Gemmatimonas phototrophica: one gene and its partner. The protein of the gene in region 1 interacts with the protein of each later gene in a pairwise test. Links are inferred from orthologs where the notes say so. Each region holds a gene or a part of one and is shown on either strand. Other genes may lie near its edges.

Region 1 (7,299 bases):
CTGGATATCGACTGGCAGGAAATGGCCGGTGAGCGTTTTGTCGTACGGCTCGCGTTGGAGGGCAATGACCGGCGCGGGCTATACGCTGATGTCGCAGCGGCCGTCAGTGCGACCGGTACGGACATCAAGAGCCTCGAGCTCAAGACAACCGATGGCAAAGTGTCAGGCTCAGCCATGGTGGAAGTGGAGAACCTGGCGCATCTCGAACGGATCATGAAGGCGGCTCGGCGCGTGAAGGGCATCGCGGTCGTGAGCCGGCGCGAGAAGATCACCGCCGAGGACTAGCAGTTCGAACGCCCGATGCCGGGCGCAGCGGTTGCGGCCTGTTGCCGGAAAGGGATACCGAAGAAATGCCGATGAGCGCTATATTCCGGCAATGAGCTCATTGTATCGCCTGCATTCGCCATTTTCGCCCGCCGGCGATCAGCCGCGCGCCATTGCGGAACTCAAATCCGGGCTGCATCGCGGCGATCGGATCCAGACGTTGCTCGGCGTCACGGGCTCCGGCAAGACCATGACGATTGCCAACGTCATTGAGGAATGGGGGCGGCCCACGCTCGTGCTGTCGCACAACAAGACGTTGGCGGCGCAGTTGTACGGGGAACTGAAATCGTTCTTTCCGAACAATGCGGTCGAGTACTTCATCTCGTACTACGACTACTATCAGCCCGAAGCCTACGTCCCCTCAAGCGATACATACATCGAGAAGGACGCCAGCATCAACGAAGACATTGATCGGCTGCGCTTGCGGGCAACGTCGTCGCTGATGGAACGAGAAGATGTGGTGATCGTGTCCACGGTATCGGCCATCTATGGCCTGGGTGATCCGGTATCCTATCGCGAGCGCATGGTGTCGTTGGCGCGCGGGCAACAGATCCCGCGCGACGATATTCTGCGCGCTCTGGTCGGCATTCAATATCTGCGTAATGATGTCGCCTTCGATCGCGGCACGTTTCGCGTGCGTGGCGATACCGTGGAGATCTATCCGGCCTACGAGGAACAGGCGGTACGGCTGGAGCTGTGGGGCGACGAAATCGAGCGCATTTCCAAGATCGATCCGGTCACTGGAGATACAATAGCCACGCTGGAGCGCATGGCGATCTATCCGGCGAAGCACTTCATTACCAATCGTCCCACGATTGAGCGGGCGTCAAAGGCCATTCGCGACGAATTGGCGGAGCGCCTGGCCGAGCTGCGGATGGCTGGGAAGTTGCTCGAGGCACAGCGACTGGAGCAGCGCACCAATTTCGATCTGGAGATGTTGGCGGAAATCGGGACCTGTGCTGGCATCGAAAATTATTCGCGGCACATCAGCGGGCGACAGTCGGGCGAACGTCCGGCGTGTTTGCTGGATTATTTCCCGGATGATTTTCTGGTCGTGGTGGACGAATCGCACGTCACGCTGCCGCAGGTGCGTGCGATGTACAATGGCGACCGGGCGCGCAAGCTCACGCTGGTTGACTACGGGTTCCGTTTGCCGAGTGCCTTGGACAATCGACCGCTGGTGTTCGATGAGTTCATGCAACTCGTGCCGCGGCTCATCAATGTGTCCGCCACCCCGGGGGAGCTGGAGTTGCAGCTGTCTGAGGGGGTCGTGGTAGAACAGGTCATCCGTCCTACGGGACTTCTCGATCCGGTGCTCGAGGTCCGACCGGTGAAGGGGCAGGTGGATGATCTGCTGCACGAGATTCACGTGCGCGAGCGGAAGGGTGAACGGGTGCTGGTCACCACGCTGACCAAGCGCATGTCGGAGGATCTCACGGACTACCTGCAGCAGATGGGCGTTCGGGTGCGCTACATGCATTCGGACATCGATGCCATTGAGCGCATGGAGATCGTCCGTGGTCTTCGCCTCGGCGAGTTCGATGTGTTGGTGGGGATCAATCTGTTGCGCGAAGGACTCGATATGCCGGAGGTCTCCCTGGTAGCCATCCTTGATGCCGATCAGGAAGGATTTTTGCGCAGTGATCGCTCGCTCATCCAGACCATTGGGCGCGCGGCGCGCAATTTGCACGGCAGAGCGATTCTCTATGCCGATCGCATTACCGGCTCCATGCAGCGCGCCATGGATGAAACCGATCGTCGGCGTACCATTCAGCATGAGCACAACGTGGCGCACGGCATTGTGCCGACCGGGGTCAGCAAGAGCGTGGACGAAGTGCGATTCATTACGCGCGTGGCCGATGCTCGTGTGGAACGTGAAGGGGAGGCGCCGGCGCCCAAGCGCTTGAAGAGCGAGAGCACCGCGCGTTCCCGCCCCGAACTGGAGCAGTTGGTTGGGGAGTTGGAAGTGGCCATGCGGGAGGCCGCGACGGCATTGGACTTTGAGGCGGCGGCACGATTGCGCGATCAGCTGTTTGAGGTGCGCACCGCGCTGGGGGAGAAGCCGGCGCAAGCGCGTGGCAATACGGCGGCGCCCAAGCGACCGCCAGGCAGTGCGCCCATGCGTCGGGCGGGAGGAAAGCGTGGGCGCTGAGCCGTTGAGTCACGCCCTCGAACATCTGCTGGCCCGTGGGGCGCCGCGCTCTCCCGATCGTGATTCACTTGAAGCGTGGGGGAAGGCGGTTGGGGCGGCGTTGCCGCGCCCCGCGATCATCGCACTCGAGGGAGATCTCGGGGTCGGCAAAACGACGTTGGCGAAGGCGTTGTGCGCTGGTATTGGCGTCCCGAATCTGGCGGCCGTCACCAGCCCAACCTTCTCGCTGGTGCAGCAATATGAGGCGCCGAGAGGGCCGGTCGTTCACGTTGACCTGTATCGTCTCAAGAGCGACGCCGAACTGGATGCGCTTGGCTGGGACGAGCTGATGGCATCCGCGGCCGTGCTGTTGGTGGAGTGGCCGGAGCGAGCGCTTCACACCCTGCCGCACGACGTCATCACCATCACGTTGTCACATGACGCCACCGACCCCATGCGGCGCGTGCTGCGCGTGGTGTCACCCACCCGGCGCTAATCGTCATCGCGCGAGCCGGACCACAGGTGGGTAGTCTGGGGCCGCCTGTTCGTCCCGTTGGTTTGGTAACCTGAGCGTCCGATACTCGTTACTTGAGAGACCCGCGCCACGCGGGACGGGCCTTAGATGACCGGTGATCGTGCCACGACTGACTCCGAAACCTTCTGCGGCGATTGGTGCCGGCCGCGTCGGCACGGTGCGATTGGCCGACGTCATTGCTGCGTTGACGTACGCCCTGGACCTCACTGAAGGGCAGCGACCGGGGCACACGCTGCGCAGCACGTTGCTGGCGATGCGCCTTGGGGAGGCCGCGGGATTAGGGCGCGCCGAGCTGGAGGCGTTGTACTATGCGGCACTCCTGAAGGACTCCGGCTGTTCCAGCAATGCCGCGCGCATGTCGGCCTTGTTTGGCAGTCCCGATCAGGAGCTCAAGCGAAACATGCGTCTGGTGGACTGGCACGATCGCTGGACGCTGGCCATGCGAACGGCGAGGAGCTGCGGGGTAGGGCTCAACCCGGTGCATCGCATTCGCCACTTCCTCATGGTCGCGCAAACACCAACGCTGACCCGGGACATCATTCAGACGCGGTGTGAGCGTGGCGCGCAGATCGCGCAGGTGCTCGGGTTCCCGGCGGCGACCTCGGAAGCCATTCTGTATGTGGATGAACACTGGTGTGGGTTGGGGCATCCTTTCGGCATCGCCGGAGAAGAGATCCCGCTCATGTCCCGCATCATTCTGCTGGCGCAAACCGTGGAAGCATTCTGGAGCGAACAGGGAACGAAGGCCGCCATGGAGATGGCGCGGAAGCGTCGCGGGACGTGGTTTGATCCAACGATGGTGGATCATCTGCTGGCATTCCGTCGCGACGCGGCGTGGTGGTCGCAGCTGGCCGACAGTGAACGACTGGGGGAATCGGTCGTGGCGCTGGAGCCGGGTAGTGCGCCCCTGGTGGCTACCGACGAGCGACTGGACCGCATCGCGTTTGCGTTTGCGGCCGTGATCGACGCCAAGACACCGTTCACGGCGCGGCATTCCACAAACGTGGCACGCTACGCGGTCGGAATTGCTGGTGCGCTTGGCGTGGATGGTGCAGGCTCGCGCGATATGTTGCGTGCGGGACTGTTGCACGACATTGGCAAGCTCGGGGTGTCCAACCGCATCCTCGACAAGCCAGACAAGCTGACCGACGACGAGTTCGCAGAGATTCGCAAACACCCCGCGTGGACGCTGGAGATTCTTGACCACGTGTCGGCATTCCGCCATTTCGCCCCTGATGCGGCACGCCACCACGAGCGATTGGATGGTCGCGGATATCCGTGGCGCGTGGGCGGAGAACAGCTGTCGTTCACGGCCCGCGTCCTTGCAGTGGCCGACGTCTATGAGGCCCTGACGGCCAATCGCCCGTATCGTGATGGCCTGCCCGTTGCCACGGTCGTCGATATCATGGCTCGCGATCGCGGGACCGCGTTTGATCCCCAGGTGTTCGAGGCGGCGGTAGGTCTGGCGGAGACCGGGATTTTTGCCTCCTTGGCGACGGTGACCGAGGATGGATTCGAGCAGCTCCAGGAAGTGATCCCCGTTCAGTCGATAGACTCACGATCCCACCGGGTCGCTTGACGCCGGGGGGTTCGTCGCGGGAGGATGGGGAGGTAGAATCCCTGTGTGCCTTCTCTCTCCTTTACCGCGCCACTGCTCGCCATTGAGGCATCGACCGCCGTCGGGTCGGTTGCACTCTGGCTTGATGGCGGGCTTGCCGGTGTAGAAGTGGTGCCCATGGGCGTTGGCCGTGAGGACCGCCTGTTCCCGGCCATGCAGCATCTGCTGGCGTCCAACGGGCTGAGCCCTCGAGTACTTCAGGGGGTCGTGTGTGGGGAAGGCCCAGGTAGCTTCACGTCGCTGCGCATTGCGGCGTCATTGGCCAAGGGGCTGGCCCATGGAACGGGCTGTGCCTTGTACGCGGTGCCATCGCTCCTCGTGGCAGCAGCCACCGCATCGCCCTCGTTGGCGCCTGGGCGCTATCTGGTGCACGCCGACGCGCTGCGTGGCGAGCGCTATGTGCTCCCCGTCGAGCGGTCCGCGGAAGGCTCGGTATCCCCGTCAGGTCCTTTGGCGCGCATCCCGGCATCACAACTGGAAGCGGCCGGTACGGCGGCTGGGCGGGTGGCGGTGTGTGCCTCTCCCTTTGGGGACGAGCCCTGTATCGTGGAACCGTCCGTTGGGGATCTGGCCGGAGCGCAGGGCCGCTGGCGCGACGAAGCCGTGTCACTCGAGGGATGGGAGCCCATATATGGGCGGCTGGCTGAGGCGCAGGTGAAGTGGGAGGAGTCGCACGGGAAGCCGTTGCCAGACTCGCCAGTCGTGTCGTCGTAACGACCGCGTCCGTGCCATTGGGGCGAGACGGGGCGTCACCGGGGCTGGCCACGGACGGCCTGACGCTTCGGAACATGGCGTCGGCTGATGTGGAAGCGGTGGCTGCCATCGAGGCGGCTTCCTTCAGCGACGCGTGGCCTCCGTCCGCCTTTACCGACCTGTTGCAGCGCGACTACGCGCGCCTGAGGGTTATTGCCGATCCTCACGGGGAGCTGTTGGGCTACTGCATTCTCCTTCGGGCTGCCGATCAGGGAGAAATTGCCAATATCTGTACGGCCCCCGCGGCGCGTGGGCAGGGAATGGGCGGTCGCTTGCTGGATGACGCTCTCACGTGGGCTGATGCGGGAGGGGTGGTCGAGGTGTTTCTCGAGGTGCGTATCTCGAATACGGCCGCCCGCGCCCTGTATACTGCGAGAGGATTCTCAATGGTTGGCCGCCGCCGTGGCTATTATCAGCATCCGACCGAGGATGCCTTGGTGCTCCGCCGCACGCTTCCCGGAGCGACGGAAAGCTCTGCGTAATTACGGGACAATGGGCGAGTTTCCGGTCACGCATTGTCAGACCGGTTCCTGTATTATCCGGTCGTTCGATACCACATCAGCAGTTCATTCGATTTTCGAGGAGGCATCGTGAGCCGCAGCTTGAACAAGGCCATTCTGATTGGCAACGTCGGGAGTGATCCCGAAATCCGCACCGTAGGAACCGGTGGCCGCGTGGCGACGTTCTCGCTGGCCACGGGCCGGCAGTGGACGGACCAGACGGGCAACAAGCAGGAAAAGACCGAGTGGCACCGCTGCGTGGTGTGGAACAGTGCGCGCGGCAGCGGCCTGGCCGACGTGGTGGAGAAGTACGTCAAGAAGGGCGAAAAGATCTACGTGGAAGGGGAGATCGAATATCGTCAGTGGCAGGACAAAGAGGGGCAGACGCGCTACACCACCGAAATCAAGGTTAAGGAGTTGATGCTCCTGGGCGGGGGCGGTGGGCGTTCCGGCGGCATGGGCGACGACATGGACTCTGCGCCTCGTCGGGCTCCGGCACCGTCGGCGCCCCGCAAGGCGGCCGCTCCAGCGGCAGGCGGCGATGATTTCAATGACTTCCCCGGTGCGCTCGCCGACGAAGACGACGATTTGCCGTTCTGATCTGCAGAAGCAGGTCCCATAACGCCCGGGGATCCGGCGTTATGGAAGTGCCACCAATGAAATGATCCAGGCCAGCGGCGGTGGGATTGGCTCGTTACCCCGTGACGCCGAAGGCGTCTGCGATATGGGGACTTGCATGCGGTGTTGTGCGGGTACCCGCGTCCTGAAATACCGGACGCACAAGACCATCCCTTTGTCGAGGTTTGCCGATGCGCGCTGCCAACCGGGCGCACGCCTCCACCGCCAATCCGCACGGTCAGGCGACCGCCATGCTGGGCCGCCTGGTTGTTGCCGTTCTTGCTACCCTCGCCCTGTTGCTGGTGTGGCGTCCCACGCTGCTCCATGCGCAGGACGCGAAGCCCGCCGCGCAGGAGGCGGCTGCCAAGTCGCACGTGGTGAAGGCCGGCGAGACGCTCTGGAGCCTCGCCGCCCGTTACTACGGTGACGGACACCAGTGGCAGTCCCTGGCACGACGCAACGGTATCCCCATCACGGATGAGCCGCCCCTACGGGTTGGCATGCGGCTTACCGTACCAGCCCGCCCCACCGTTCGTGGAGCGAAGGCTGCCGAGGTCGCTGCCGCCCCAGCGGACAGTACTGTCCCCAAGGCGGCGCTGACAAAGGCTGGGGAAGGCACCCTGCCCAAGCCTGATGAGATCTCCTCCCGGGCACCGGCCGGTTCCTTGGCCGGCCAGACGGCGGGCAAAGGCAACGCAGGCGCGGGGGCGAAGGCCCGTGTGACCGCGCCCGTAACGCCCGCAGCACCGACGGCACCAGCCGCCTCCGAGACCGAAAAGGCAAACTTGACGCCGACGGTTGGGACCATGATGGGCGAACG
Region 2 (5,888 bases), 1.2 Mb from region 1 along the record:
GGAACGCCGCGGCCTCTTCGGCCGGGAGCGGGATGTGGATGGGCGCAGGTTTTGAGCGGGCCATGGCCGCGAAACGTAGCGGGTTGGCCGAAGTGGGCCAAACCCTGTCACGCCGGGAGCCGTCAGGCCCGCTCGAGCTGTTCCAGTCGCTGGCGCGCGAGCATCAATGGCACCGCCGTACCGGCGACGCAGACGACCACTGCCACCGTGAAGGGCAGCACCATATCCAGCGGGTCCCGCACGCGCCCAAAGTGCTCCGCCACAATCCAACGCGCGGCCGGACGTCCGGCGAGATAGGCGACCGCGCCAATCAATCCGATGGCCGACATCATGAACATGAGGCCTCCGAACGATGTGGGAATCTGCGCGGCATTTTCGCTGTCGAACTGCGGATAGAATGTGCCGTAGCCCAGGGCCAGCCCAGTGAGCGGGAACACGAGGGCGGCGATGGAGACCAGGGAGACGAGATGCACAAAAGGCTGCACCTTGAGCATCACGTTGGTCGCGCCCACGAGCACCAACGCAAGGAGCAACAAGGGAATGGCCCCCACCCAGAATTTTGCCCAGAGCAACTCGCGCACGGGCAGGGGACTGGAGCGCAACAGCCAGAGTGCACGTCCCTCCAGACTCACACTGGGGAAGACAAACCGGGCCGCAATTGACGCCAGCACGAAGCCCGCCAACGCCAGGTTGAGAAAGGGAATAAGGTTCCGCAGCAACACCGTAACGCCATCACCGGTGAGCGGCAGATAGCGCACATTGGCGACGTACACTACGAGCAGCACGGCCAACAGCACCAGTTGCGACCATTGCGTGCTGTCACGCGCAAACACACGCAGTTCCTTGAGGACCAGTTCGCGCCGCAGGGGACCGAGGACCGCGAGTGCGCGATCCAACCATGGACGCTGCGCGCCGGCTGTCCCTCGCTTGGTGGCCCCTTCCTGCGCCATGCTGTACGCTCGGCGCCAGCCACGGGCGTACAGCACGTGGCCCATCGCAATCAGGGCGCCGGCCACGGCCCAGAGGCGCAGCAGCGGTTGCCAGGCGGCCTTGCCACTCAGGTACTTCACGACCGCTTCGCTGACCCATTCACTGGGCAGCCACGGCGACGACGGCGTATCCAGCGCCGCGACGAATTGCATGAAGTTCGCGAAGCCCTCAGGACGCGCCAGCTGTTCCGGACGGGCTGCCCGAAACAGCAGCACGAGGCCGGCAATGGCCATCGCGGCAATCACGCTCAACAGGTCGCGGGTACGACGGGCCGGGAAGATGTTCACCAGCAGCAGCGTGACCCCGGAACCGAGCGCCGCGGGTATGAGCAAAAAGGGGATAAACACGGCGAGCGCGAACAGTGCGAAGTCCACACCGCCCTGATATGCCACACCGTACGCCCCCACCAGCGGGACGAGGAGCAGCGCCACCATCCAGCTGGAGTGCATGGCCGTCTCAGCGAGTCGGGCGCGATACAACGCCCCACTGCCCACGGGGGCCGCGGCCAGCTGGTCCAGGTCGCGGGCCAGGAAAAAATTGGAAAGGGCCGCGATGGTGTTCGACAGCAACAGAATGGAACCGAACGACAGCAGAATCATGGCCAGCAGCTTGGACGCCAGCAGCGCGCCAATGTCTTCGGCGCCACGGAAATAGCGCAGCAAGCGAAGCGCCAGCCCAAAGGCCACGCTCCAGAATCCCAACGCCACCAGACTCACCACGACGATCCGGCGCAGGTCGCCCTGTTTGTGCCGCCGGGTGCGGTTGCGTGCCATTTGCCACTTGGGACGCAGCAGTGACCAGGCGCCGGTCTCCGGCGCCTCCACCGTGCCATGTCCAAGTCCGCTGTTCGACGCCATTTCAGGCATCGAGGACCTCGATCAGCTCGCGGGCCACCCGGTCGCCCGTCAGGCGCAGGAAGATGTCTTCGAGTGCATCGTCAGCGCCGGTGGAGGCGCGCAGGTCGTCCATCGTGCCGCAGGCCACCAGCTCGCCTTTCTGCATGATGCCAATGCGATCGCACATCCCTTCGGCAATTTCGAGCGTGTGCGTGGACATCATGACGGTATGCCCGCGTCGCGTGTATTCGCGAAACAGATCCTTGAGAATCTTGGAGGATTTGGGGTCCAGTCCCACCATGGGTTCGTCCACGACAATCACCGCCGGCCGATGCACGAAGGCGCTGGCGATGATGAGTTTCTGCCGCATGCCGTGGCTGTAGCTCTCCACCAGCTCGTCTCGCCACGGTTCCAGATCGAAGAGAGCCAGCAACTCATGGCCACGGCGGTCCACGTCCGGACCGGCTTCGCCGTAGAGTCCCGCGCTGAAGCGCAGAAACTCGATCCCCGTGAGCTTTTCGTAAATGAACGGTCGGTCCGGAATGAACCCCAGCGCCCGTTTGGCCCTTAGCGGCTCGGCCACCATATCATGACCGGCGATACGAATGCGCCCAGCCGTGGGCTGCAGAATCCCGGCAATCATGCGCATGGTGGTGGTCTTGCCTGCCCCATTGGGGCCAAGGAAGCCGAACAGCTCGCCGGCCGGCACCACCAGGTCGAGGGAGCGTACGGCCGTGAAATCGCCGAAACGCTTGGAGAGCGAAGTGATCTCGATCATATCCCACGGACGACCGACCCCCTGGGGTTGTTTCCGCCCGCCGCTTTCCGCACCTTCCCAGACTATGCCTGAACCGACGAATCCGTCCGGCGTGCCCTCTTCCGACGCCCTCGTGGTGCGCGGCGCGCGCGAGCACAATCTGCGGAACATCAGCGTCACGATTCCGCGCGACAAACTCACGGTGGTCACCGGTCTGTCCGGATCCGGAAAATCGTCGCTCGCCTTTGATACGATTTATGCTGAAGGGCAGCGGCGCTATGTGGAGTCGCTGTCGGCCTACGCCCGACAGTTCCTCGGGCTCATGGAAAAGCCTGATGTCGATGCCATCGAAGGGCTGTCGCCGGCCATTTCCATTGAGCAGAAATCGGCAGGGCATAACCCGCGATCCACCGTGGGAACCGTCACGGAGATTTACGACTACCTCCGTCTGTTGTACGCGCGCACGGGGACGCCGCATTGTCCCAACTGTGGCCGTGCGGTGCAGCGACAGAGTCCCACGCAGATCGCGGAACAGGTGCTGGCCTGGCCCGAGGGGACCCGGCTCGAAATTCGTGCGCCGCTGGTACAGGAGCGAAAGGGGGAGTTTCGCGAGCTGTTTGAAGGGGCACGCAAGCAGGGCTTCGTGCGCGCGGTGGTCGATGGCGAAATGATCGAGCTGGCGAATCCGCCGAAACTCAATCGTCGCGTCAATCACTCCATCTCCGTGGTGGTCGATCGCCTCGTGGTTCGGCACGAAGACCGTGGGCGCATTACCGATTCCGTGGAGACGGCCTTGCGTCTCGCCGAGGGCTTGGCCGAAGTGGTGCGGTACGATGGGGCCGAGCCCACCACGGAGATGTTCTCCGAACGGTACGGCTGCCCCAACTGCGGCATTTCCATGCCGGAGCTTGAGCCGCGTCACTTTTCCTTCAATTCGCCCTTCGGGGCGTGCGAAATGTGCAGTGGTCTCGGGACCACTCGCAGCGTCAGCGAAGAACTCATCCTTGGCGATCCCAGTATCTCCATTCTTGAGGGCGTCGTGCTGCCGTGGGGTGAGCCCGACGGCTACCTGCGCAAGGTCATCCTCCCCGGGCTCGGCAAGCTGCTCGGTTTTGATTTGAACGCCCCGTGGGGCAAGATCCCGGCAGCGGTGCGTCAGCAGCTGTTGTATGGCATGGGCGACACACCGCCGCGTGCCCGCAAGGCGGTCAAGAAGGCGGTGAAGGGGGCCGCTGCGAAAACGGCCGCCAAGACGGCCGCGAAGGCCCCGGAGACATCGTGGGAAGGCATTGTGACCCACGTGCAGCGCCGCTACGACGAGAGCAGTTCCGACGGCGTGCGCCTGGAACTCGACGCGTACATGGTGGCCGCCCCGTGCCCCGCCTGCGGTGGTCGCCGGTTACGGCCGGAATCGCTCGCGGTCACGCTGCACGGCATGAATATCGGCGATGTGGTGGGGCTGAGCGTGGCCGATTCGCTGGCGTTTTTCGAAACCGTACCGGTGCGCAGTCCAGGACACCCGGGGCTCGATGCCGGCATTGCCGGCCCGATTCTCAAGGAAGTTCGTGAACGGTTGCGCTTTCTGGTCGATGTTGGTCTCGACTACCTCACGCTCAATCGCAGTGCCGAATCGCTCTCGGGTGGCGAAGCGCAGCGCATCAGACTGGCCACGCAAATCGGCTCGCGTCTGGTTGGAGTGTTGTACATCCTCGACGAGCCCAGCATTGGCCTGCATCAGCGCGACAACGGCCGCCTGCTCAATACGCTCAAACAACTGCGGGACCTTGGGAACACGGTCATTGTGGTGGAGCATGACGAAGAAACCATCCGCGACGCGGACTACCTCATCGATCTTGGCCCCGGCGCCGGAAAGCACGGGGGCGACGTCATTGCGGCGGGGTCGGTGGAGGATGTCATGAACACCCCAGCCTCAATTACCGGGGCGTACCTGCGTGGCACCCGCTCCATTGAAGTCCCGGTGCAGCGGCGAACGCCTGACCGGGCCCGAACCCTTACGGTGCACGGGGCGCGTGAGCACAACCTGAAGGACGTGACCGCAGAATTCCCTCTCGGGCTGTTTGTGGCGGTCACCGGTGTCTCCGGATCGGGGAAGTCCACCCTGGTTACCGACATCCTGCAGAAATCGCTCTCCCGGCATTTCTTCCGGGCACGCGTACTGCCGGGACTGCACAGCCGCATTACCGGGCTCGAGCACCTCGACAAGATCATCGACATTGATCAGAGCCCCATTGGCCGCACGCCACGCTCCAATCCTGCCACGTACACGGGCGTGTTCACGCCGGTACGCGAACTGTTTGCCGAGCTGCCGGAATCCAAGATTCGTGGCTACGGGCCCGGGCGGTTCTCATTCAACGTGAAAGGCGGTCGTTGTGAGGCCTGCCAGGGCGATGGTCTGGTCAAGATCGAGATGCATTTCCTTCCTGATGTGTTTGTGCCCTGCGATGTGTGCAAGGGGAAGCGCTTCAACCGGGAAACGCTCGAAGTCCGCTTTCGCGGCTTGAGCATTGCCGACGTGCTTGATCTCACGGTGGAAGATGCGTGCGGGGCCTTCGAGAACCAGCCGCGCATTGTGCAGAAGCTTGAAACCCTGCGTGATGTCGGCCTGGGGTACATCCACCTGGGGCAGAGTGCCACCACGCTCTCCGGTGGTGAAGCGCAACGCGTCAAGCTGGCGACGGAACTCGCCAAGCGCGATACCGGGCGCACACTTTACATCCTCGACGAGCCAACCACCGGGCTGCACTTCGAAGACGTCCGAGTGTTGCTGGGGGTACTGCACAAGCTGGTGGATCGCGGAAACACGGTACTGGTCATTGAACACAACCTCGATGTGATCAAGACCGCCGACTGGATTGTGGATCTCGGCCCCGAAGGGGGCACGCGCGGCGGCACCATTGTGGCGCAGGGCACACCGGAAGAGGTCGCCCGGGTGACGGAGAGCCATACCGGTCGCTATCTCGCGCCCATGCTCACCATATAGCGTCACCCACTTGCCGTGGGCACTCGTCCGTGTGCGCGGCACGTGGATTGCACTTAGGGAGAAACGCGCGACTCGCGCCTGCGTCATCACGTTTCTCCATCGGAGCTGCAATGAAACTCGTTGCTCGTCTGTCCACCGCCGTCGTGCTCGCTGGCTTGATCAGCGCCGCACCGGCATCAGCCCAGAACATCGCGTACTCAGGCAGTACGCTCGGGTGTTTCTATACGACGGGCATGTCATGCACCCCCGTCGTGAATGCCATCCTCGGCAACCTGTCATTCAGCGGCAATACCTTCAGTGGTAC

What was found. Proteins that work in one complex are often made in the same cells at the same time.
Region 2: the proteins of uvrB (region 1) and uvrA interact in binary tests that used the Escherichia coli proteins (3 or more experiments, as listed by UniProt). The link is inferred for Gemmatimonas phototrophica from one-to-one orthologs.

Annotation. Positions count from the first base shown.
Region 1 is NZ_CP011454.1:2,407,297-2,414,595, reverse strand. The notes cover bases 1-2,926. They hold uvrB (excinuclease ABC subunit UvrB), read left to right. Parts: upstream 1-376; coding sequence 377-2,476; downstream 2,477-2,926. Other genes in these bases: tsaE (tRNA (adenosine(37)-N6)-threonylcarbamoyltransferase complex ATPase subunit type 1 TsaE), read left to right, coding at 2,481-2,926; GEMMAAP_RS10260 (RelA/SpoT family protein), read left to right, coding at 1-285. In the rest of the region: more of tsaE, read left to right, coding at 2,927-2,951; GEMMAAP_RS10245 (HD-GYP domain-containing protein), read left to right, coding at 3,091-4,569; tRNA (adenosine(37)-N6)-threonylcarbamoyltransferase complex dimerization subunit type 1 TsaB, read left to right, coding at 4,615-5,322; rimI (ribosomal protein S18-alanine N-acetyltransferase), read left to right, coding at 5,334-5,843; GEMMAAP_RS10230 (single-stranded DNA-binding protein), read left to right, coding at 5,952-6,461; GEMMAAP_RS10225 (LysM peptidoglycan-binding domain-containing protein), read left to right, coding at 6,671-7,299. UniProt on the Escherichia coli protein: The UvrABC repair system catalyzes the recognition and processing of DNA lesions. A damage recognition complex composed of 2 UvrA and 2 UvrB subunits scans DNA for abnormalities.
Region 2 is NZ_CP011454.1:1,198,629-1,204,516, forward strand. What follows is about bases 2,345-5,784. They hold uvrA (excinuclease ABC subunit UvrA), read left to right. Parts: upstream 2,345-2,668; coding sequence 2,669-5,584; downstream 5,585-5,784. Other genes in these bases: GEMMAAP_RS04955 (ABC transporter ATP-binding protein), read right to left, coding at 2,345-2,604; GEMMAAP_RS04965 (PEP-CTERM sorting domain-containing protein), read left to right, coding at 5,695-5,784. Also shown: GEMMAAP_RS04945 (A/G-specific adenine glycosylase), read right to left, coding at 1-64; GEMMAAP_RS04950 (putative ABC transporter permease subunit), read right to left, coding at 123-1,856; more of GEMMAAP_RS04955, read right to left, coding at 1,849-2,344; more of GEMMAAP_RS04965, read left to right, coding at 5,785-5,888. UniProt on the Escherichia coli protein: The UvrABC repair system catalyzes the recognition and processing of DNA lesions. UvrA is an ATPase and a DNA-binding protein. A damage recognition complex composed of 2 UvrA and 2 UvrB subunits scans DNA for abnormalities.